DNA from 3 places in the Pseudaeromonas sp. HNCC25DJ180 genome. Region 2 is predicted to be linked to each of the others. Evidence: predicted binding sites of a transcription regulator. Region 2 holds the regulator's gene; each other region holds the start of a gene.
The links. Region 2 encodes LexA, which represses DNA repair genes until DNA is damaged. Its sites were predicted from a motif close to ANCTGTNTNNNNANACAGNT; they were not measured.
Positions count from the first base shown of each region.

Region 1: the regulator LexA is predicted to act here: its motif matches at 4,971-4,990, upstream of umuD (translesion error-prone DNA polymerase V autoproteolytic subunit).
Region 3: the regulator LexA is predicted to act here: its motif matches at 1,573-1,592, upstream of dinB (DNA polymerase IV).

Region 1 covers NZ_JBVAYF010000007.1:104,767-111,853, forward strand. The annotation lists gene ACZYTD_RS08150 (DEAD/DEAH box helicase) at 1-1,979, opposite strand, end outside; gene ACZYTD_RS08155 (class I SAM-dependent DNA methyltransferase) at 2,037-4,724, opposite strand; gene umuD (translesion error-prone DNA polymerase V autoproteolytic subunit) at 5,005-5,427, shown strand; gene umuC (translesion error-prone DNA polymerase V subunit UmuC) at 5,429-6,694, shown strand; gene ACZYTD_RS08170 (AAA family ATPase) at 6,946-7,087, shown strand, end outside.
Region 2 covers NZ_JBVAYF010000003.1:4,680-11,766, reverse strand. The annotation lists gene ACZYTD_RS03150 (ABC transporter ATP-binding protein) at 1-660, opposite strand, end outside; gene ACZYTD_RS03145 (4'-phosphopantetheinyl transferase family protein) at 1,137-1,823, opposite strand; gene plsB (glycerol-3-phosphate 1-O-acyltransferase PlsB) at 1,880-4,360, opposite strand; gene lexA (transcriptional repressor LexA) at 4,570-5,196, shown strand; gene trmL (tRNA (uridine(34)/cytosine(34)/5-carboxymethylaminomethyluridine(34)-2'-O)-methyltransferase TrmL) at 5,368-5,832, opposite strand; gene fieF (cation efflux pump FieF) at 6,021-6,950, shown strand; gene cysE (serine O-acetyltransferase) at 6,954-7,087, shown strand, end outside.
Region 3 covers NZ_JBVAYF010000002.1:212,359-219,445, forward strand. The annotation lists gene ACZYTD_RS02865 (FAD:protein FMN transferase) at 432-1,466, shown strand; gene dinB (DNA polymerase IV) at 1,599-2,663, shown strand; gene ACZYTD_RS02875 (hypothetical protein) at 2,722-3,207, opposite strand; gene ACZYTD_RS02880 (aminoacyl-histidine dipeptidase) at 3,308-4,771, opposite strand; gene ACZYTD_RS02885 (NCS2 family permease) at 5,622-6,941, shown strand; gene ACZYTD_RS02890 (GNAT family N-acetyltransferase) at 7,051-7,087, opposite strand, start outside.

The sequences.
Region 1 (7,087 bases), on a different contig from region 2:
TGCTTCATTCGACGAATAAAGGCCAAGGCTTCGGCATAACGCACCTCTATCGGATCACTTGAATTCAGAGATGGCTCACGGCCATGCTCGAGTTTGAACTGCTTGATCTTGGGCCAGAGAATGACAGCCTCCTCTTCCGATACTTGTGACTTGGTGGCACTCACAGCCTCCTGGATGGTTTTGAGCATGGCGGCGGTCACCTGCTTGGAGAGGATTTCATAGGCACCATGGAATGGATTGATCGCATCAATCAGGTCGATATTCAAAGTGTCGATGCAAACAAACTTCTCACCCATTTTCAAAAACTGCTTGCCTGTAACATTGCTGCTGGAGCCATTATCCTCTTTGCCCATATCTACATCGGCACCCTCTGGCAGGTCCTTCCCGTCAACCAATCCACCCTGTTGGGTGATCAGCATGCTTTGCAGCAACCCTTGCCGAACCTGCTCCAGCTCCTCCTCGGTAAGATCTGGATAGAGTGTCTGGATGACCTGAGGCAACGCCACCTGAGTCACCGTTTCGGCAGGTGTGGTTTCACTGATCGCTTCCTTGACTAACTGCTCCTTAGCCATCAGCTTGGCCATGATCTCGTTCTTGTCGCCATTCAGGATATCCAGCACCTTCTGGGATACCGGCGTACTGGTGGTGTCATCGACTAACAGGGTATTGGGTGGCAATGGCTTGCCATCCCATTGCGAGCGGGGCTTGAACTGGATGCTGGGAGCAAGAATCTGCTCCATCAGTAGCGAAGTGGTGATCGCCTTGAGCATGTTATTAACCGATGCCCGAACGTCATCGTCTTGAGCATCCGGCTGGGCAATCAGGTTGGTAAACTGGGCGTGTTTCTTGCCCGCACAGTCGCGGGTGGCACGACCAATGATCTGCACAATCTCGGTCAGCGAACTGCGATAGCCAATGGTCAACACATGTTCGCAGTAGGGCCAGTCAAAACCTTCTTTAGCCATACCCAAGGCGATGATGATATCCATATCATCAGCACTCTTGATGCCTCGCAAATAGGTTTGAACCTTGGGCCGTTCAGCGGCGTTGTCATCGACCAAGTTAGCGACTTTAAGCTTGCGTCCATCCTTGGCCATGATCTGCAAAATACCGGTCTCGGGATCGCGCATAACAACTTCGCCCAGTACATCGAGAATGGCATCCACTTCCCCGTGTTTGTCCTTCGTCGACTCACCGGAGTTCACATTAGGGATATGGATGATGGTCTTCTTGCGAGCATCCAGCACGGTTGGCAAAGCATCGATATAGAGCCCTTGATAGAAGTGATAGCCAATGCCTAGAGATTTCAGGTACTGGTACCCATTGAGCTGTTCGTAGTAGGTGTAGGTGACCTTGGTGAACTTAGCCTCATCGTCGGCGAGCAGAATCGGCACGGTATCACCACGAAAATAGGACCCGGTCATTGCCACAATATGGGCGCTCGATTTATTCATCAGCTCATCGATCAGACCACCTAACCGACTGTCTTGATCTGCTGAGACGTGGTGAAACTCATCGATTGCAACTAGGCATTCATTAAACTCAGTCACCGCCAGCTCATCGAAGGCAAAGCGCAATGTGGCATGAGTACAGACCAAAATACGGTCATCACCGGCCATAAAGCGCTTGAAGGCTTTAACCTTGCGGCTGTCACTGCCATCGACACACAAGTTATTCTCCGGGCCCACCACCCAGTCGGCAAAAAAGCCAAACTCGGTAAGCCGCGTCGTTTGGAAGGAGCCGCCGATAGATTTTTCCGGCACGGCCACGATCACCTTGCGCAGACCTTGATGCTCCAGCTTATCGAGCCCTAGAAACATCAGAGCGCGGGATTTGCCACAGGCTGGTGGAGCCTTGATCAACAGATATTGGCTATTGCGCTCGGTAAATGCGCGGGCCTGCATCTCCCGCATTCCCATCTGATTCAAGCTGGCGCTTTGACCGGTCTGACCATACTCCACATGCAACAGGTTGTTCATCGAGAATCCTTCCAATTATTCAGTAAGCAATACCGGGCGGTTGACCGGCTTCCATAATCAGTGGGCGACCAGCTCCTCGTAGCGAGCCAACAGGCAACTTAAGCGATCGGCTGCATCCTTGAAGGGGCGTTCGCGGTAGAGACGATCCACCGCCCTATCAAGCGCTTGATGGGCGGCCAGCAGTTTGGCGGGCATCTTGTCGGGGTCATAGAGTTCAGCCAAGGTGCGGCCGGGAAATTCTTCGCGGGTGAGGCGTATATCTTCGGCCAAATTCTTGATCTCTTGGCGTTGTTGCTCCGTCACATTAGGCCAAGGAAATGGGTTGTAAACGACTGATGCTGAATAGCGATAGTCGCTTTTCAAACGACCAGCGACTAATCGCATCCAGTCGTTATGCAACAGAGAGGAAAGAATGCCAAACTCGTACATGGTCCCATTCGGGATGATGTAGTTCAGGTTGGTTGAGATTACATCCGCATTGAAAAAGCCAAGTGGAACATAAGTTCTACGTTCGGATGATACGCTTGGTACCAAAATATAATTTTCCGGGTTGTTTAAATCTCGAAATTGATGTGGTCGCTCAGCAAGTTTCTGTGCACCCTTATCACGACTACGTTTTCGAGCCTCGGCAACCATTCTCACTCGGCTTGCAACATGGGGCATAGAATTTATTTCGTCCTCAGTTGCCGTTTTAAGCCACAAACACCATCGTTCTTTACCATTAAGAAATTCATCTGCCCCCAGCAATTTCTTAACCCACTTTTTCGCTTGAGGCTCTTGCATTAATAATAAATCTAGCTCCGGGCGATTGAGCAATAAGTGACCACCATCGTTTGGCATATTGCCGAAGAGTAAAGCAGGGACGTTTTTCACTAATGGCTTACTTGGCGTTCCGACTGTGACATTATCCCCTGCAATGAGGTAAGGATTGATATTCTTAACTTGTTGGCAATGCCATTCACCATCTAGTTGTTGGTAAAGTCGCTTTGTGACGGAATGGGATGACAACCCAACAATGACAACATGTACTGCTGCTTTGTCACGAGCATTGTTTGCCCACACAAAAGTTGGATATGCGATATGAATGTTCAGGCCAAGAGAAAGCAATGCAGGCCAAAGAGCTGATACTTGCTCACCTTGGCAGATAGAGTTGGTTGCTACTAATGCTAGTTCAGCCTTAGCGTGTTGAATATATTGTGCACCTTTCCAAAACCAGCAGGTGACATAATCCAGCTTGTTAGTGGTTTTAATATTAGAGAAAACGTGCTGTAAATCTGTTTTTTGGGTTTCATCCCTTCCTGCATGCCCCAAAAATGGCGGATTACCGATCACATAGACCTCATCCTCAGCCTCCTTGGGGCATACTTGCTGCCAATCCAAACGTAGGCTATTGCCACTATGAATATTACCGCTCTCACGCAATGGTAACGCTGGTGGGGCAAAACCAAACTCCTGTTGCCACAGGCTATTAAGCTGGTGTTCGGCCAGCCAGAGTGAAAGCCGGGCGATTTCACAGGCAAAATCATCGATCTCGATGCCGTAAAACTGTGACAAATGTAGCCCACTCATGGTGAAACCTTGCGGGTCTACCTCCTTTAAGGCCCTGATCACCGCCATCTCGAATTTACGCAGTTCCTTGTAAGCCACGATCAAGAAGTTACCCGAGCCACAGGCTGGATCGAATACCTTGATCTTGCCCAACCGTACCAACAAGGCTTGTAGCCCCTTGGCGCGTTTGTTGACCGCGACCTGTTGCAAGGCCTCCAGTTCAGCCTGTAAAGGCTCAAGAAACAGTGGCTTAATCACCTTCATGATATTGCTATAGGAGGTATAGTGCTGGCCTAAGCGACTGCGCTGCTTGGCATCGATCACCGCCTGGAACATGCTGCCGAAGATATCCGGGTTGATCTCGCTCCAATCCATGGTGCCGCATTCAAGCAAGAGTTTACGCCCCTTCTTCCCGAGCGCCGGTATGGGTTCATCGGCGGCAAATAGCCCGCCGTTAACGTAGGGGAATGCGGCCAAATGCACAGGCATATTTTTCCGCTTGGCACTCCCCGGTTCACTGTTGAGCACCGAGAAAATCTGCTCGAGGAAAACGTCGAGATTGCTGCCATTATCCTCGGTAAAGCCTTTGATGGCTGAAGTGAATTGGGCTGGGGCAAAGATGCCGGTATCTTCTGCAAACAGGCAGAACAGCAAGCGGGTCAAAAATACATTCAGAGCGTGGATATCGGCAGGTTGGCTAAGATCATTTTGGTCGCGGATCAGGTCAAAAAGCTGGCCCAGCTTCTCAGCCGCCTTCACATCGGCAGGGTTCTCGCTGCTAATGATGGCCTTCTCCAGACCAACCAGCGGAAGAAAGAAGCCATAGTTGCTGTGCAGCTCTTCTAGCTCAATATCGAGCTGTTCTTTACTGAGAGTGTCCCACGCCAGGAAGCGCACAAAATCTGTGACTAGCACAAAGCGGATCTTGTTCTTGGCAATAGCCGGGTCATCAATGCGCTGTTTCAGTAGAGCTTCGAGATCATCCCCTTCCGATGCACTCTGGTAATAGAGTTTATTCTTTAGCGCGACGTGCCCAACCTCTTTCGCTACGTTACGGGGACCACCTTGTCGCACCTGAGAGATACTGGCCTTGGGAAAGTCGAAGGCGGTCATAAAGCCATAGATAAACTCGTTACGGTCCAGCTCGTTGGTCAGTTGCTCGAGTTGTTCAAAAATCTTCGCCTGATTTACGGCCATCGGTAATCCTATGCGGTAGTTCTAATTGTTGTGTTCGTACTAGTCTATGACACATGAATCACACTAACCGAATGATTTCATTCAATAATTAGTGCTACAACTATTTGCTAGAGGTTGTTGCTTTGGCACAACACGCAACAACAAAATCTATTTCGAATCTACTATGGCTAGTAGTGTCAATCAACCCTAGATGAAACTACGTCATTGATTATTAAGGAAGTGGATCTAGATATTGCTATCACTATATACTGTATATATATACAGATGACTGAGATAACCCATGTTCCTAAAACCCACTGATAACCCTCCTACTCTCGGGTTGCCGCTATTCGCATCACCTGCTTCCTGTGGTTTCCCAAGCCCAGCTCAGGACTATGTAGAGGCAACACTGGATCTGAACCAGTTATGCATCAGCCGACCTGCGGCAACCTACTTCGTGCGGGCGGCTGGTGACAGCATGAAGGACGCGGGCATTCTGGATGGAGACCTGCTGGTTGTGGACCGCTCTATCAGCGCACGTCATGGCGACACAGTGATTGCCTGTGTTGATGGTGAATTCACCGTGAAGATATTGCAACTCACCCCGAATATCGCCCTGCTGCCAGCCAATCCAACCTATCAGCCCATCCTTTTCCAGGCCGAACAGTCATTAGAGATTTTTGGCGTGGTTACCTTCGTCATCCACAAGCAATGCCAGCACTAAGATGACCACTGTGATTGCTCTTGTTGACGTAAACAATTTCTACGCCAGTTGTGAGAGACTGTTCCGGCCTGACTTAGTTGGTCGACCGATTGTAGTGCTGTCCAACAACGATGGATGCGTGGTGGCCCGCTCTGCCGAGGCCAAGAAAATTGGCATCAAAATGGGCGTTCCCTACTTCAAGATCAAGCGAGATTTTGAGCGAATCGGTGGCATCTACTTCTCCAGCAACTATGCGCTCTATGCCGATATGTCTCAGCGAGTGATGACCACGCTGGAGAGTATGGTTCCCGCTATTGAGATTTACTCCATTGATGAGGCTTTTGTTGAACTAGGCGCTTTGTGGGCAGGTGATTTTGTTGAGTTCGGGCACCAGATCCGAGCCACCATTCAGCAGTACACAGGCCTAACCGTAGGTGTGGGTATTGGCCCAACAAAAACCTTGGCCAAACTGGCTAACTACGCCGCGAAGAAATGGCCCGCCACAGGTGGTGTCGTTGACATCAGAGATCAAGTACGCAGAGCCCGGCTGATGTCCATCACGCCTATTGATGAAGTGTGGGGTATTGGTCGTGCCCTTAATAAACAGCTACAGGCCGAAGGGGTAGCTACTGTTGCGGATCTAATTGCCGTGCCACCCAAACAGATCCGCCTGAGATATGGCGTTGTGGTGGAAAGGGTGATCCAGGAACTTCGCGGCATTCCTTGTTCGGAATTACAAATATCCACTCCTGCAAAGCAGCAAATAGTCAGCAGCCGCTCGTTCGGCGAGCGGATCACAGATCAGACTGCTATGCGTCAGGCCTTATCAGCATTTATGGAGCGGGCAGCAGAGAAACTACGCAAAGAACAAATGCGCTGCCAGCATGTGAGCATATTCTTCCGAACCAGCCCTTTTAGTGGAAATGAGCCGTACTATGGCAACCAACTCTCGGCCAAACTCCCGCGACCGACAGACGATACCCGAGAGCTTCTACATCATGTAACCAGCCTGCTACCGCATATCTGGCGTGACGGTTTCCGATACCAAAAAGGAGGCGTTATTCTTGGGTCATTTACACCACGAGATCACCAGCAGGCGGACCTGTTCGACAATTCAGATTCATTAGATCATCGGTTAATGGCCGTAATCGACGAAATCAACCATAGCGGTCTGGGTCATGTTGGCTTTGCATCGAAAGGCGTGGATGCTTCAGAGTGGATGATGAAACGCGAACACTTGAGCCCAAGTTACACCACGTCGTGGGCTGATCTACCGGTCGCGAGGTAGGTAATTCTGGACATCAAACACACAGCAAAACGATCTACTCCTTTCTACACTATTCCTCGATGTTTACTCCAGCGAATAGTCCTATAGAGAACGGAGCTCACCCGCCTAAACACGAAGCGATTGACCAAGCTTTTTAGCCATGATTGAGACCCGAAACCCTGATGCCGTTTTCCTCAGCTCAGAGTAAACTAGCTGAAGAATCTGTTTTACTTGCAAATCGGCAACCAAGAGCTACTACTCAGGGAGAGTCCATGTTCAGCCAGGTTGATATTGATAGTTTCGGCAGTTTTACGGCCCTTGCTTGGAAGAAAAGTCTTAAGGATGCGGGCGGCAACGTCCAAAACTTCAAGAGGCTCAACATTCTCTACGGGCGAAACTACTCTGGCAAGACTA
Region 2 (7,087 bases):
GATCTGCTGGATCTCTCCCTTGTGAAACACAGCGACCCTATCCGACATGGTCAGCGCTTCGGACTGGTCATGGGTCACATAGACTATGGTCAGGCCGAACTTGTCATGTAACTGCTTGATCTCCAGCTGCATATGCTCGCGCAGCTGCTTGTCCAGCGCGCCAAGCGGCTCATCCATCAGCACCAGCCTGGGTTCGAACACCAGGGCTCTAGCCAGGGCCACCCGCTGCTGCTGGCCGCCGGAGAGCTGGCTGGGGTAGCGGTGGGCTATGTCGCCCATCTTGATCATGTTGAGGGCGTTGGTGACCCGCTCCTCGATATCGCTCTTGGCCAGACGGCGCACCGTCAGCGGGAACGCCACATTCTCGGCCACCGTCATATGGGGGAAGAGGGCATAGTTCTGGAACACCATGCCGATATCCCGCTTATGGGGCGGCAGCTGGTTCAACACCTTACCCCCCAGGGTGATCTTGCCGCTGGTAGAGGTTTCAAAACCGGCCAGCATCATCAGGCTGGTGGTTTTACCCGAACCACTGGGGCCCAGCAGGGTCAAAAATTCCCCCCGGTAAATATCCAGATTGAGATCTTTGACAATCAAATTCTTGCCGTCATAACTCTTCTGGATATTTTCAAATTGAACAAAAGGCGTCTGCTGTTTCATAGGGCTCTCTTACACCATTATTTAATGATGTGAAAAAGGGTTGCCGAAATTAATACGTTATTTTTCAGGATTAAATAACAACGACTTTATTTATCCCGACGTCGTCGGCTAGGCCAATTGAGCACACTATAAAGGGGAAGGCTTAGGTGTATAAATGGCAGCGTTTTAATGTTCACATTGAGAGGATTAAAACAATGGAATTGCGATTTTTCTTGTTTGCTGCGCTAAGAGGTGAGATATTCGATGATTTTGTTGGTTGTCGGCAAGGATAATACCCTTACGGTATTTTACTATACACCCTAATTCTCCCAAATGTGTAGCCCCATTCTGGATATTATGATGCAACTTGGTGCATTACTTGTTTTTATTATTTGGTGAGACATACCGGTTTTGATGTTATTCGACGATCCCACCCTGAGCGAGCGTCAAATGGAAGCAATCGAACCTGCACCCCAACTCGGTAGAAGCCGCAGCCATCAGGAGGCTTCCACGCGATATGAGCGTTGCCAATCCAGTTCGGCAGACACAAACCCTCCCGAGGCTTGCCACTGCCAGCAGGAAACCGTGCTGACTGCAGGGCCATAGAGAGCTAATGCTACCTGCGACAAAGTGGCTGTCCTGAGACACCCCGGAACCACCTCAGAGGTGAGCAGCCGCTGCTCACCAGGCAGGAGTTGCAACCGTGACAGACCCGCCAGGCCGCGACCACTGGCCTTGAGTATGGCCTCGCGCAGGGTCCAGAGATGGTAAAAGCCCGCCAGTTCATCCCCTTCCGCCGCCAACCACTGCTGCTCGACCGGGCTCAATACCGACTCTAGCAGCCGTTGCAGGTTACGCCTGGGTCGGTACTGCTCGATATCCAGCCCCAGAGGGCCCACCCCCAGCGCCAGTGCCAGATAATCACCGCTATGACTGAGGCTAAAATCTGGCAGCGCCGGGTTGGCAAAACCGGGACGGCCATGCTCCCCCAGCATCAGCTCGGGGCAGACGGCCACGCCATAGAAGTGAGCCAAACCCAAGGCCAACAGACGGCGCCCGGCCAGATAGCTCTGGCGCCGAGTAGCCGACATGCCCTGTGCCCGGCCCAGAGTCGCCGCATCCAGGCTCCCCGCGGGCAATGAATCGGCCTCGGAGAGACGTAGCCAGAGTAGATGGGTGTCCATTAGCGGCTCACACTCCAATTCACAGCCCAGATTAGGTGGGTGTCCATTAACCACTGTTAACTGCTCGAAATAGGTGGGTGTCCATTAACAACCACGTTAACAACCACGGCGGCGCGTTCGATCTGCAGGGTGCGGCGGATCCGATCTGGCAGCAGAGGCAAGAGTATCTCGGCTAACTGGGCTATGGCCTCCTGGTTGCAAGCCACGACTTCCTCGGCCTCCTGACAGTGCAGATACCCCTCCAACCTCAAGGTCTGCAGCAAGGTGACAAACAGGCTCTTGTCGCTAAATTCCGGGGCATGGATGCCATGCAGGGTGCCCAAACGCACTGCCAGCATCTGGCTGTCCGACTCCAGTTGCGCCAGGGTGATGGTGGGCTGCTGCTGGATCTGACTCAGGGTGATGGCGTAGCGCTGCAAGGTCTCCTGGATGCTCTGGGCCAACAACAGCAGACGCATCTGCTCGGCCGGTCGCACCCAATACCCCTCTTGACGCACTTCAATCAGCTGCAACTCCACCAAGGAGTGGAGTATCACCTCCACCTCGCTTGCCAATTCCGTCATCTCAAAGCGCAGGAACAGCTCGCTCTTGAGCAATGGATAGAGACGCTGGCAGTGGGTCAGCAGAGTCGCGTTATCCAACCCCTCGTTGCGCTCTATCAAACTGGCCACCAAGCCCGGCAGGGCGAAGAGGTGCAGTATGTTGTTGCGGTAGAAGGTCATCAGGATCGCCTGATAACGATCCATGGTGATGATCTGCCCTAGCCTGTCTTCCACCACCTGAAACTTGTTGAGCTCCAGCGCCTGGGCCAGCAACTGCTCGGCACCAATCCCGGGCACAGTGCTATGGCGACTATAGGGGGCTCGCCTTAACAGCTCGGTATAGAGGTGAATTTGAGCCACCAACTCCTCGCGCGGCAATGCCTGCTTCTCGGTGGCCAGCAGCGCCAGGGCACTCAGGGTCAGCCCATTGACCGCCGCCGCGCTGTTAATTCTGGTCATCAGCTGGTTGGCTAACTTATCCACGGTCGGTGCCAACCATTCTGGCTTGTGCTGACCGCTCGGGTCCAGGTCGGCCCGCCACTCGGGTACCTCCTGTTGCAGGAACTGATGCAGGGTCAGGGGCTCGCCAAAATTAACGAAGCTGCGGCCGAAGTTGCGCAACTTGCCGAGAATACCCAGCACCTGCCAGAAGCTCTCCTTCTCCTTACGACTGCCCTTGAGCTCCTTGAGGTAGGTGTTCACCTCCATCACATGCTCATAGCCCAGATAGACGGGAACAAAGGTGAGCGGTCGATTGATACCGCGCAGCTGGGCCTGCAGCGTCATGGCGATCATGCCGGTCTTGGGCTGTAACAGGCGGCCAGTGCGGGAACGTCCCCCTTCGGTGAAGTACTCCACCGCATAACCCCGGGCAAAGAGCTGGTTCAGGTATTCGCGGAATACTGTGCTGTAGAGCTTGTCGCCCTTGAAACTGCGACGCAGGAAGAAGGCGCCACCATATCGGAACAGGGGGCCAGCGGGCCAAAAGTTGAGGTTGATGCCGGCGGCGATATGGGGCGGCACCATGCCTTGATGATAGATGACATAAGAGAGCAGCAGGTAATCCATGTGGCTGCGGTGGCAGGGCATATAGATGATCTCGTGCCCCTCGCGCGCCAGGCGTCGTACCGCCTCGGCCCCATGGACCGAGATGCCACGATAGAGCTTGTGCCACAACCAGCCCAACAGCGTATCGCCAATGCGGATCAGTCGGTAGGAGAGATCCGAGGCCATCTCATCCAGATAACTGTGGGCCCGCTTGCGCATTAGCGCTTCATCCACGCCCTCGGCCTTAGCTTGAGCTTGGATGGCCTGCACTATGGCTTCGCTGCGTAACAATTGACGGAATAGCTGCTGGCGGTCCGGCAGCTTGGGTCCCTTGGATGCCTGCCGCTGACGGCTGAAGTGGATGCGCGCCACCCGGGCCAGCTTGTGGGCCACACTCTCGTCTGTCCCCAACTCGCTGACCAGCGCGCGCAGTGAAACCGGCGCAGAGAAGCGCACCCGATTCTCCCGACCATGCAACAGCACGGTCAGCGCCTTGCGCAGGGCATTGGGTACTTTGGGCGGCGGTTGCAAACGCTGCTGCTCCCGGCCCGGTGCCCGCTGCCACAACAGGGTGACCGGCAAGAGTTGGATGTCCAGTGTCGGATCTTGCTCATGCAGGACCAGCCAGCGCTGGAAAGTCGCCAGCTTGGGCTCTTCCCGGCGCGGGATACCAAAGGGCAAGGGCGGCTGATCCAGACACACATAGCGCGGACAACTCTCGCCCTGCCACTGCAGGGGAGTGAAGGGGCTCGGCAGGCCCAACTCGGCGGCACACAACTCCAGGGTCAACAGATCGCTGAGGGAGTCCGTGCTCAAGGCATAGACTATGGGTCGGGTCAGATCGAGCTGCAGCTGAGTAAGCGGGTCTTCCGGCAGGCTGGTGTGATTGACCAGCAGGCGGACAGGCAGGCGGCACAGGCTTCGAGCCAGGGCGGAGCCAAAGGACATGGGAGTGAACCTCACAAAAACAGAACCGCGCCAGCATAGCAAAACTGGCCCGACTTGTCCTGAGGCCCCGGCGCAGCCCAATCAGGAGCCAAGGAGAGAGCCAAGTCGCAGCCAGCAAAGATTTTCCTGTCACAAGGGTCATCGGCCTTGCGATTCTCTAACGCCTGTATATACTCACAGTAATCTGTATAAATAAACAGGCGAATAGTATGAAACTTCTCACACCCCGGCAGGCTGAAGTGCTAGCGCTCATCAAAGAGTGTATGCAACAAACCGGCATGCCCCCCACCCGCGCCGAGATCGCCTTGCGCTTGGGCTTCAAGTCCGCCAACGCCGCCGAAGAGCACCTCAAGGCCCTCGCCCGCAAAGGGGTCATTCATATCATGCCTGGCACCTCTCGCGGCATTCAGCTGCTACAGCAAGAGGATGAAGTATCGGAGGAGCTGGGCTTACCCCTCATAGGGCGAGTGGCCGCCGGTGAACCTATTTTGGCCCAGGAACATGTTGAGACCCACTACCAGATAGATCCCGCCATGTTCCACCCCCGCGCCGACTTTCTGCTGCGCGTTCAAGGTATGAGCATGAAGAACATCGGCATTCTGGATGGAGACCTGTTGGCGGTGCATAAGACAGAACAGGTGCGCAATGGCCAGGTCATAGTGGCCCGCGTGGGTGATGATGAGGTGACAGTGAAACGCTTCGAGCGCAAGGGTAACCTGGTGTTGCTGCGCCCGGAAAACGATGAGCTGGAACCCATCCAGGTGGATCTCACCGAGCAGCACCTGAACATCGAAGGCTTGGCGGTGGGCGTGATCCGCAATGGTGAGTGGCACTAAGCGGCCCGAACACCCTTGTCATGGCTCGTCACTCTGGACTCTGCTGTAGAGCGAATTTGCACGCGAATTGTTGCCTGTTCGCGAGCAAGCTCGCCTCAGCAAAAGCGGCAACAGTATGTCACTCCGCTTGCATCACTCCCCTGGCGTGGGCAACCACGCCCCTCCAGCCGTTTAAACCGAGCCAGCGTACCCTAGCTGGCGCCAGCTTTCATAGACAAACACCGCCACCGCATTGGAGAGGTTCATGCTGCGACTCTGAGGCAACATGGGCAGACGCAAGCGCTGTTCCGGCGGCAGACTCTCGATAATCTCAGCGGGCAGCCCCCGAGTCTCGGGACCAAACAGCAGTACATCCCCGGCCTGAAAACAGACATCCGATGGGCACTGCTTACCCTTGGTGGTGCAAGCAAATACCCTGGGGTTATCCAGAGCCTGCAGACAGCTGGCCAGATCCGGATAGCGCTGCACCTCGGCAAATTCGTGGTAATCGAGCCCGGCGCGTCGCACCCGCTTATCATCCCAGGCAAAACCTAAGGGTTCGATCAGATGCAGCTTGTAGCCGGTATTGGCACAGAGGCGGATGATGTTGCCGGTATTGGGCGGGATCTCGGGCTGAAACAGCACTATATGCAGCATTGTGGCTCCTCGGCCTGGCTGGGGGCGCTAGGATAACCAAGCTGGCGGTAACAGGGAATCAAGGATTGCTCGCCACTTTTCCCCAAGCTGCGCAAGATGGTTTGTCCTGCCTGATGATGCGGGTATGATAGTGATCTTTTTCACATTTGCCGATGCGGAGCATTGGCTGGTTTGTCGAGGATGACACTGTGACCCAAGCCTCCTACTCCCGCCTGGTGACCCTGGCCGGGCTGGCCTCTACCGCCACGGCCGGCGTACTGATCCTGGCCAAGCTGAGTGCCTGGCTGCTCACCGGCTCTTCGAGCATGCTCGCCTCCCTGACCGACTCCCTGATGGATATCAGCGCCTCGATCATCAATCTGCTGGCCATCCGCTACGCTCTGGTGCCTGCCGATGATGACCACAGCTTCGGTCACGGCAAGGCGGAATCCCTGGCCAGTCTGGCCCAGGCGGCCTTTATCACCGGATCAGCCGTAGTGCTGGTGATGAACGGTTTCTCGCGCCTGGTGAACCCAGAGCCAATGCGCCATCTGGATTTGGGTCTCTGGGTCACCCTAGGGGCGCTGATCCTCACTTGTCTCCTGGTGCTATTCCAAAGCTATGTGGTACAGCGCACCAACAGTCAAGCGATCAAGGCTGACCGACTGCACTACCAATCTGATGTGCTGCTCAATGCGGGTGTGCTGCTAGCGTTGGGACTCTCCTGGTATGGCTGGCTCTGGGCCGATGGCCTGTGTGCCATCTTGCTGGGTCTTTATATTCTGCGCAGCGCCCTACAGATAGGCTATGAAGCGGTGCAGACCCTGCTTGATCGCCAATTGCCCGATGAGGATCGTGAAGCCATCCGCCAGATTGCCACCACCATGTCTGGCGTCCATGGCATTCATGACCTGCGTACCCGTCAATCTGGCCAGATGCGATTTATTCAGCTACATCTGGAGTTGGATGACCAATTGCCTTTAGTCCAGGCACACAACATCGCTGATCGGGTGGAAGTGCTGCTGCAAGAGGCATTTCCCATTTCCGACATCATCATACACATGGATCCCATCTCGGCCCTGGAGCACGAGAAGATGGCAACACCATTGGCCCAACAAGATGCAGTAGTAGAAGGGTAAATTATGGCCTGCTTGAAACAACTGACCTGGGACAAGATCCGCGAAGAAGCCATTTTGATGGCGGCCGAAGAGCCCATGCTCGCCAGCTTCTTCCACTCCACCATACTCAATCATGAGAGCCTGCGCTCGGCCTTGAG
Region 3 (7,087 bases), on a different contig from region 2:
CCAAAACGACCAAGGGCTGACGAGTGAATTATCACCAGTTGGGCTGAACCGGATCTGAATGGCTGTATGTAATTTGTACCATCATGGCGCTTAGTATCGGGAATGTGAGATTGAGCAGAGTGATGGATTCACATGGGTTTTTATTTATGAGGTGATGACGTCACAACTCAGGAAGGTAGGCTGAGGATCAGAGAGGTCCAGCTTTGGCTTGGTGGTTTTGTTATCATTGCGCTGCCTTTGTCTTTGTTATGGTCATTGTCGGTTTGCCTCGGACGAGTTGACCTGATTTAAGTGTCATTTTAGCCAGACAAACTAGCCAGTGGTCTCTTGCTGGTATCTTGTTCTGAAAATGGCCTGGCTTCTTCCTTGCTTAGTTACAACAGAAGCAGGCCTTGCCTGTTCCAGGCGTTATCCTCATAAGGAGTACATTTTTGAAGCACATAACCTTATTGCTGGCGTTCTGCCTGCTGCCTCTGCTGGGGTGTGAACAGTCCAACCCGTCGACCCAACCCGAATTGCAGGTGAGCGGCCCCACCATGGGGACTCATTATGGCGTCAAGGTTGTGGGTAACTACCCGGGCGGGGAGCCACAACTGCAGCATGAGGTGGAGCAGATCTTGGCGCGCATCAACGATCAGCTCTCCACCTACAAGCCTGACTCGGAACTCTCCCGTTTCAATCAGCATAAGGCCACCACGCCCTTTCCCGTCTCTCAGGATCTGGCTGATGTGGTGATCGAGGGGTTGCGCTCGGGGGAATTGACGGGGGGGGCCGTGGATATTACGGTCGGGCCTCTGGTCAATCTCTGGGGTTTTGGCCCGGATAAACGTCCCAGCAAGGTGCCCTCGACCGAGCAGATAGCCCTGGCGCGTCAGCATATCGGGCTGGAGAAGTTGCATGTGGAGGTGGGCAGCAAGCAGGCCAGCCTGCGTAAGGATGATCCGGATCTCTATGTGGATCTCTCCACGCTGGGGGAAGGTTTTGCCGCCGACAAGGTGGCCCAGTGGCTGGATGACAGAGGCGTCACCAATTACATGGTGGAGATAGCCGGAGCTCTGCGTCTGAAGGGGCACAATGGCCAGGGTCAACCCTGGCGAGTGGCCATCTCCAAACCCGTGGATGAGCTGGGGGCGGTACAGAATGTGGTACTGCCTGGCGACAATGGCATCAGCACGGCGGGTAGCTATCGTAACTACTATGAGAAGGATGGCCAGCGCTTCTCCCACATCATAGATCCGACCACCGGCAAGCCCATCACCCATCGTTTGATGTCGGTCACTGTCATCGCGCCCCGGGCCCTGCACACCGATGCTCTGGATACGGGCTTGATGGTCATGGGTACCCAGAAAGCCCTGCTGTTTGCTAACGAACATCATCTGCCCATCTATACCATTACCAAGACAGATGAGGGGTTCAAGGAGCAGTACAGCCGCGCCTTCAAGCCCTATTTGCCTGAGCCCCACTAATCTTGCTCTCTCAGCGCTGAGCCCACCTGCTGGTGGGCTTTTTCGTTTTATCTGCTGCGCAGGCTATTCTGCTTGGCTTTTTCGCCGCCAGGGACTAAATTTAGATAACTGTTTATTCATACAGTATCTGCCATGCGAAAAATCATACACATAGATATGGATTGCTTCTTCGCCGCCGTGGAGATGCGGGAGGATCCGGCCCTGCGGGAGATCCCTCTGGCCATAGGGGGGGCATCGGATCGGCGAGGCGTGATCGCCACCTGCAACTATCAGGCTCGCCGTTACGGTGTGCGTTCGGCCATGGCCACGGCCTATGCCCTGCGTTTATGCCCTCAATTGAAGGTGATCCCCGGGCGCATGGCGCTCTATCAGCAGGTCTCAACCGAACTGAGGGCGATCTTCGAGCGCTATGCCGAGCGGGTGGAGCCCCTCTCGCTGGACGAAGCCTATCTGGATGTCTCCGATTCGCCCCTCTTGCATGGCAGTGCCACCCTGATAGCCGAGGCCATACGTGCCGATATCCGTCGTGAGCTAGGGTTGACGGCTTCGGCCGGAGTGGCGCCCAACAAGTTTCTGGCCAAGATCGCCTCGGATCTCAACAAACCTGATGGCCTGTTTGTGCTGAGGCCGGAGCAGGTGGCAGAGTTTGTCGCTCATCTGCCATTGCAGAAGATCCCGGGTGTGGGTAGCAAGACGGCGCAGCGCTTGGCAACCCTGGGTCTGCATAATGGCGCCGATGTGCTGAGCTATCCGCCCCATGAGTTGCTGCGTCAGTTTGGCAAGTGCGGTCAAATGTTGTTGCAGCGGGTGCGGGGTATTGATGAGCGGCCGGTGGAGGTGAGTCGGGTGCGCAAGTCGGTGGGGGTCGAGCTGACCTTGCCTCAGGATCTGCAACAGATGAGCGAGGCCTTGCCCATACTCGAGCGCCTGGAGGCGGATCTGCGGCGGCGGTTGGGACGTCACTCGCCAGAAGGGGAGATAGTGCGCCAGGGGGTTAAACTTAAGTTTGCCGATTTTCAACAGACGACGGTGGAGCGTAGCAGTGAACGGCTGGACCGCGCCTTGTTACTCCAGCTGTTGCAGCAAGCCTGGAGCCGGGGAGAGGGTAAGGGGGTACGGCTATTGGGGCTGGTGGTGGGCTTGCCAGCTATGGCGCCGACGCTGACGGCGCCGGTTCAGCTCTCTCTGGGGTTTTAAGTGGGCGAGTACTGTGGCTGTGCTGCGCCCTGGTCTGCCGCTTGATTTCGATTGGACATTACTCGGTCTGCGTGGCGACCTGGGCTTCGAGTTGGCTCAGGGAGTGACTCATGCGATGTTGCCACTGCTCTTGCTGTTGCTGCAGGTTGGCCCACTGACTCTCGCCTGAGCTCATGGCCTGTTGCCACAGCTGTTGAGGCCATTGCACTAGGGTCGTGGCGGTAGTTTGCCATTGCTGGGCCACTTTCGAACTCACTTGGCTATGCTCTTGCTGCCACGCGGCGGCCAGTTTTTCGCCACTAAGTGCCAGTTGCTGCTGACTCTGCGCTCCTGTCTCGGCCAGTTCATGGGTAGTTTGGCGCCACTGCTGGGCGAACAGAGCGGAGGCGTGATTGAACTCACTCGTCCAGGTGTGCAGTCGCTGCTGAGTGTTGTGCAGCAGTGTGCTGCTCTGTTGCTCGGTCGTGTGCCATAAATATTCACCCACCGGACTGAAGGGGATCAGCAGGCCGAGGCTGATGACTATGGGTAATAGTGTCTTCATGAGGAGTCCCTATTGCGCAGCGAAAGCGCCGACACTTTACTCTAGTGGTGGAGAAGAAAAAAGGGCGCATGTGCGCCCCGAGTTATCATTCCGTTGCCGCCTAGGCTTCCCGCTGCGGGATCTGGGTGAGCAGAGTGGTCAACAGTTGCCAGAAGTGGGCGACGGCGGGGATGTGCACCCTCTCATCCGGTGAGTGGGCACCCTGGATGGTGGGTCCGAAGGAGACCATGTCCCAGTGGGGATAGGAGGCTTTGAACAGACCACACTCCAGCCCGGCATGGATCACCATGATCTTGGGTTCGCTGCCAAATAGCACCTCATGTTGCTCACGCAACAGGGCCATGATGGGGGAGGCCGGGTCGGGTGCCCAACCCGGATAGCCGCCGCCAAGTTGGCAACGGGCGCCAGCCAGGGTGAATAGAGAGCGAGTCATCTGCTCCACATAGCGACGACCCTCCTCATTCAGGGAGCGGATCAGACACTGGATGTAGACCTGCTGGCCTTCGGTCTGGATGACCCCCAGGTTGGTGGAGGTCTCCACCACGCCCGCGATCGCCTGGCTCATGCGGATCACCCCATTGGGGCAGGCGACGAGGGCGGCGAGCAGTCGCTGCTGGGTGTCACCATCCAGGCAGTGGAGCGGCGGTTCGCTGCTCTGCAACTCGATAGTCAGGTTGCGTTCCACCTCCTGCAACTCGGTTTGCAGCCGTTGACCATGCTCGGCAATGAGGTGTTGTAGCCTGGTCACCTGGTTTTCGGGCACCAGCAGCAGGGCCGAGGCCTCACGGGGAATGGCGTTGCGCAGTGTGCCCCCCTCGATGTGAGCCAGGCGCAGGGGGAGTTGCTCGCAGGCACCTTGCAACAGACGGGCGAGCAACTTGTTGGCATTGCCGCGATCCTGATGGATGTTGACCCCGGAGTGGCCGCCACGCAGCCCCTTGACTGAGAGGCGCAGGGCTTGATGGCCGACCGGAATGGCTTCGCTGTTAAAGTCGAAGTGGATGTTGGCATCTATGCCGCCGGCACACCCCATGTAGACCTCGCCATCCTGCTCTGAGTCGGTATTGAGCAGTATCTCTCCTTGCAGCAGGCCGGGCTCCAGACCAAAGGCACCAGTCATCCCGGCCTCTTCATCTATGGTCAGCAGCACTTCCAGCGGGCCATGTTGCAGCGTGTCATCGGCCAACACCGCCAGGCAGGCGGCGGCCCCTATGCCGTTATCGGCGCCCAGTGTGGTGCCGCGGGCTCGCACCCACTCGCCATCGATATAGGGCCGAATGGGGTCGCGGGTGAAGTCATGGGGCGTATCGGCATTGGCTTGAGGCACCATATCGATGTGGGCCTGCAGCACCACGCCCTTGCGTTGTTCCATCCCTGGTGTCGCCGCTTTCTTGATGATGAGGTTGCCCACCCTATCTTCCTGCACACTCAAGCCTTGGGCCTGAGCCCAGGACTGGATCCAGCGACTGAGCGCCGCCTCATGCTTGGAGGGGTGGGGGATGGCACATATCTGCTCGAAAAAGAACCAGAGTAACTTGGGGGAGAGTTCGGTCAAGGCGGTCACGGCAGGGCTCCTAACTTGGGTGGGATCTAAGGCTAAGGCCAATGTGGATTGGGCTCAATAGTTAGCCGGCTAATGCGGCCTGGCTATGGCGTCAATAGTCAGAAAATACATCATACGCGCCATTAGCGGTTTATGTCAGCAACTTGGCTATTGCTCTGCTGTTTATTCTGTTACGTGATTTTTTAACAGCGTAATGTTTAGATTAGCTGGGCATTAACATGAGAATGGCGATGCCACCCTGAGGGCGAATGGCGCCAGTAGCCCCAGTTGCATCGCACCAAAGCTGGGCGTAGTATCCGTGCCGGGCGTTGTTGAGGGAGGGGTGTCAGCCAGTGTTGGATCCGTTTGTCCGACCTCTGCACCAGGATCTCGATGAGTGATGAGTCAGCCTTGGGCCAGCCCAAAAGCGTGGTGTGCCGAGAAGAGGAGAGGGGGTATAAGTCGCCACTCTCTTTGGATTTAGAGCCGTTTGTACCCGTCGCAAGACCTGATTGAGCTCATGCTATCAGGTACGATTCCTTCGTAGAGTTTTAATTCCGCTGTTTGGCCTTTCGGCGTCTGCCGAAAGGCTTTTGTTTTTCTCCCGCTTTGCTTGTCGCCTCCTGGTTTTCTGCTGGCATGCGCCGGAGCCCCCCTCTATAATTGCGCTCCAATCCTGCTCTCTGCAGGATAAGTGTCGGGCCAAGGCTGTTCCCTCTGCTGTTTTTAACCGAACCGTCTCTACGCTGAGAGATGAGATAATGGTTCAGGCGCTTGCCGGGACTGTTGTGTCGACTGTGCGATGGGGAATGGGTGAGTACCTTCGACAAGACACAGGACTATTGCAACTTCTCCAAGGAATCGAAAATCCATGTTAGAGAAACTGTTTAAACTCTCTGAGCACAACACCAGTGTGCGCACCGAGCTCCTGGCAGGGGTAACGACCTTCCTGACCATGGCCTATATCATCTTTGTTAACCCGGGAATTTTGTCCCAGACCGGTATGGATCATGGTGCCGTGTTTGTGGCCACCTGTCTTGCCGCCGCATTTGGCTGTTTCATTATGGGTCTGTACGCCAACTATCCGGTGGCGCAGGCGCCAGGCATGGGGCTCAATGCCTTCTTCACCTTCGGGGTGGTGATGGGTATGGGTTACACCTGGCAGGTGGCGCTGGGCGCTGTCTTCCTCTCTGGCGTGGCCTTCCTGTTCCTCAGCATGTTCAAGGTGCGGGAGTGGATCGTCAACTCCATCCCCAACAGCCTGCGTATCGGCATAGGTGCCGGTATCGGTCTGTTCCTGGGACTGATCGCCTTGAAGAATGCCGGCATAGTGGTGAGCAACCCGGCCACCATAGTGGGTCTGGGGGATGTGACTGCCCTGCCATCGGCTCTGGCCGTACTGGGCTTCTTCCTCATCATTGCCATGTCGCACAGACAGATCAAGGGGGCCGTGCTCTATGCCATCCTCATCATCACAGCGCTGGGTCTGGCCCTGGGTGATGTGAAATTTGGTGGCGTATTCTCCATGCCGCCGAGTCTGGCTCCGACCTTTATGCAACTGGATCTGACCAGCGGCTTCACCACTCCTGCCGGTGCCTTCAACGTGGCCATGCTCTCAGTGGTGTTTGCCTTTTTGTTTGTCATCCTGTTTGACACCTCGGGTACTCTGATTGCTGTGGCCGACAAGGCGGGCATGCTGGACAAGCAGGGGCGCCTGCCCCGCCTGGGCAAGGCACTGATGTCTGATGCGGTCTCCACCGTTGCAGGCTCTGTGCTGGGGACTTCCTCTACCACCAGCTATATCGAGAGTGCCTCCGGTGTCGCCGTGGGTGGCCGTACCGGTCTGACCGCTGTAACGGTCGGTGCCCTATTCCTGCTGGCCCTGTTTCTCTCGCCGCTGGCGGGTATGGTTCCGGCCTACGCCACAGCGGGGGCACTCTTCTATGTGGCCATCCTGATGATGTCGTCACTGGCCAAGGTAGATTGGGACGATCTGACTGAAGCGGCACCGGTGGCCGTCGTCACCCTGATGATGCCGCTCTCCTTCTCCATTGCCCATGGCATAGAGCTGGGTTTTGTCTCCTATGCGGCCATCAAGCTGTTGAGCGGCCGGCATAAGGAAGTGAGCATCAGTGTTTGGGTACTGTCTGTGCTGTTCCTGGCGCACATAGTGCTTTCTCACGCGGCGTGATTACTGATCTGTTCGCTCATGCCTTCAGCGTCATTAGCGCTCACTTTCAGACTGTCAGATCGGCCTGACAGAAACGAGGAAGGGGGATAAACCCCCTTTTTCATTCGCGTTATAACGGCTTGAACATCAGTATGGTTCTGCGAGCC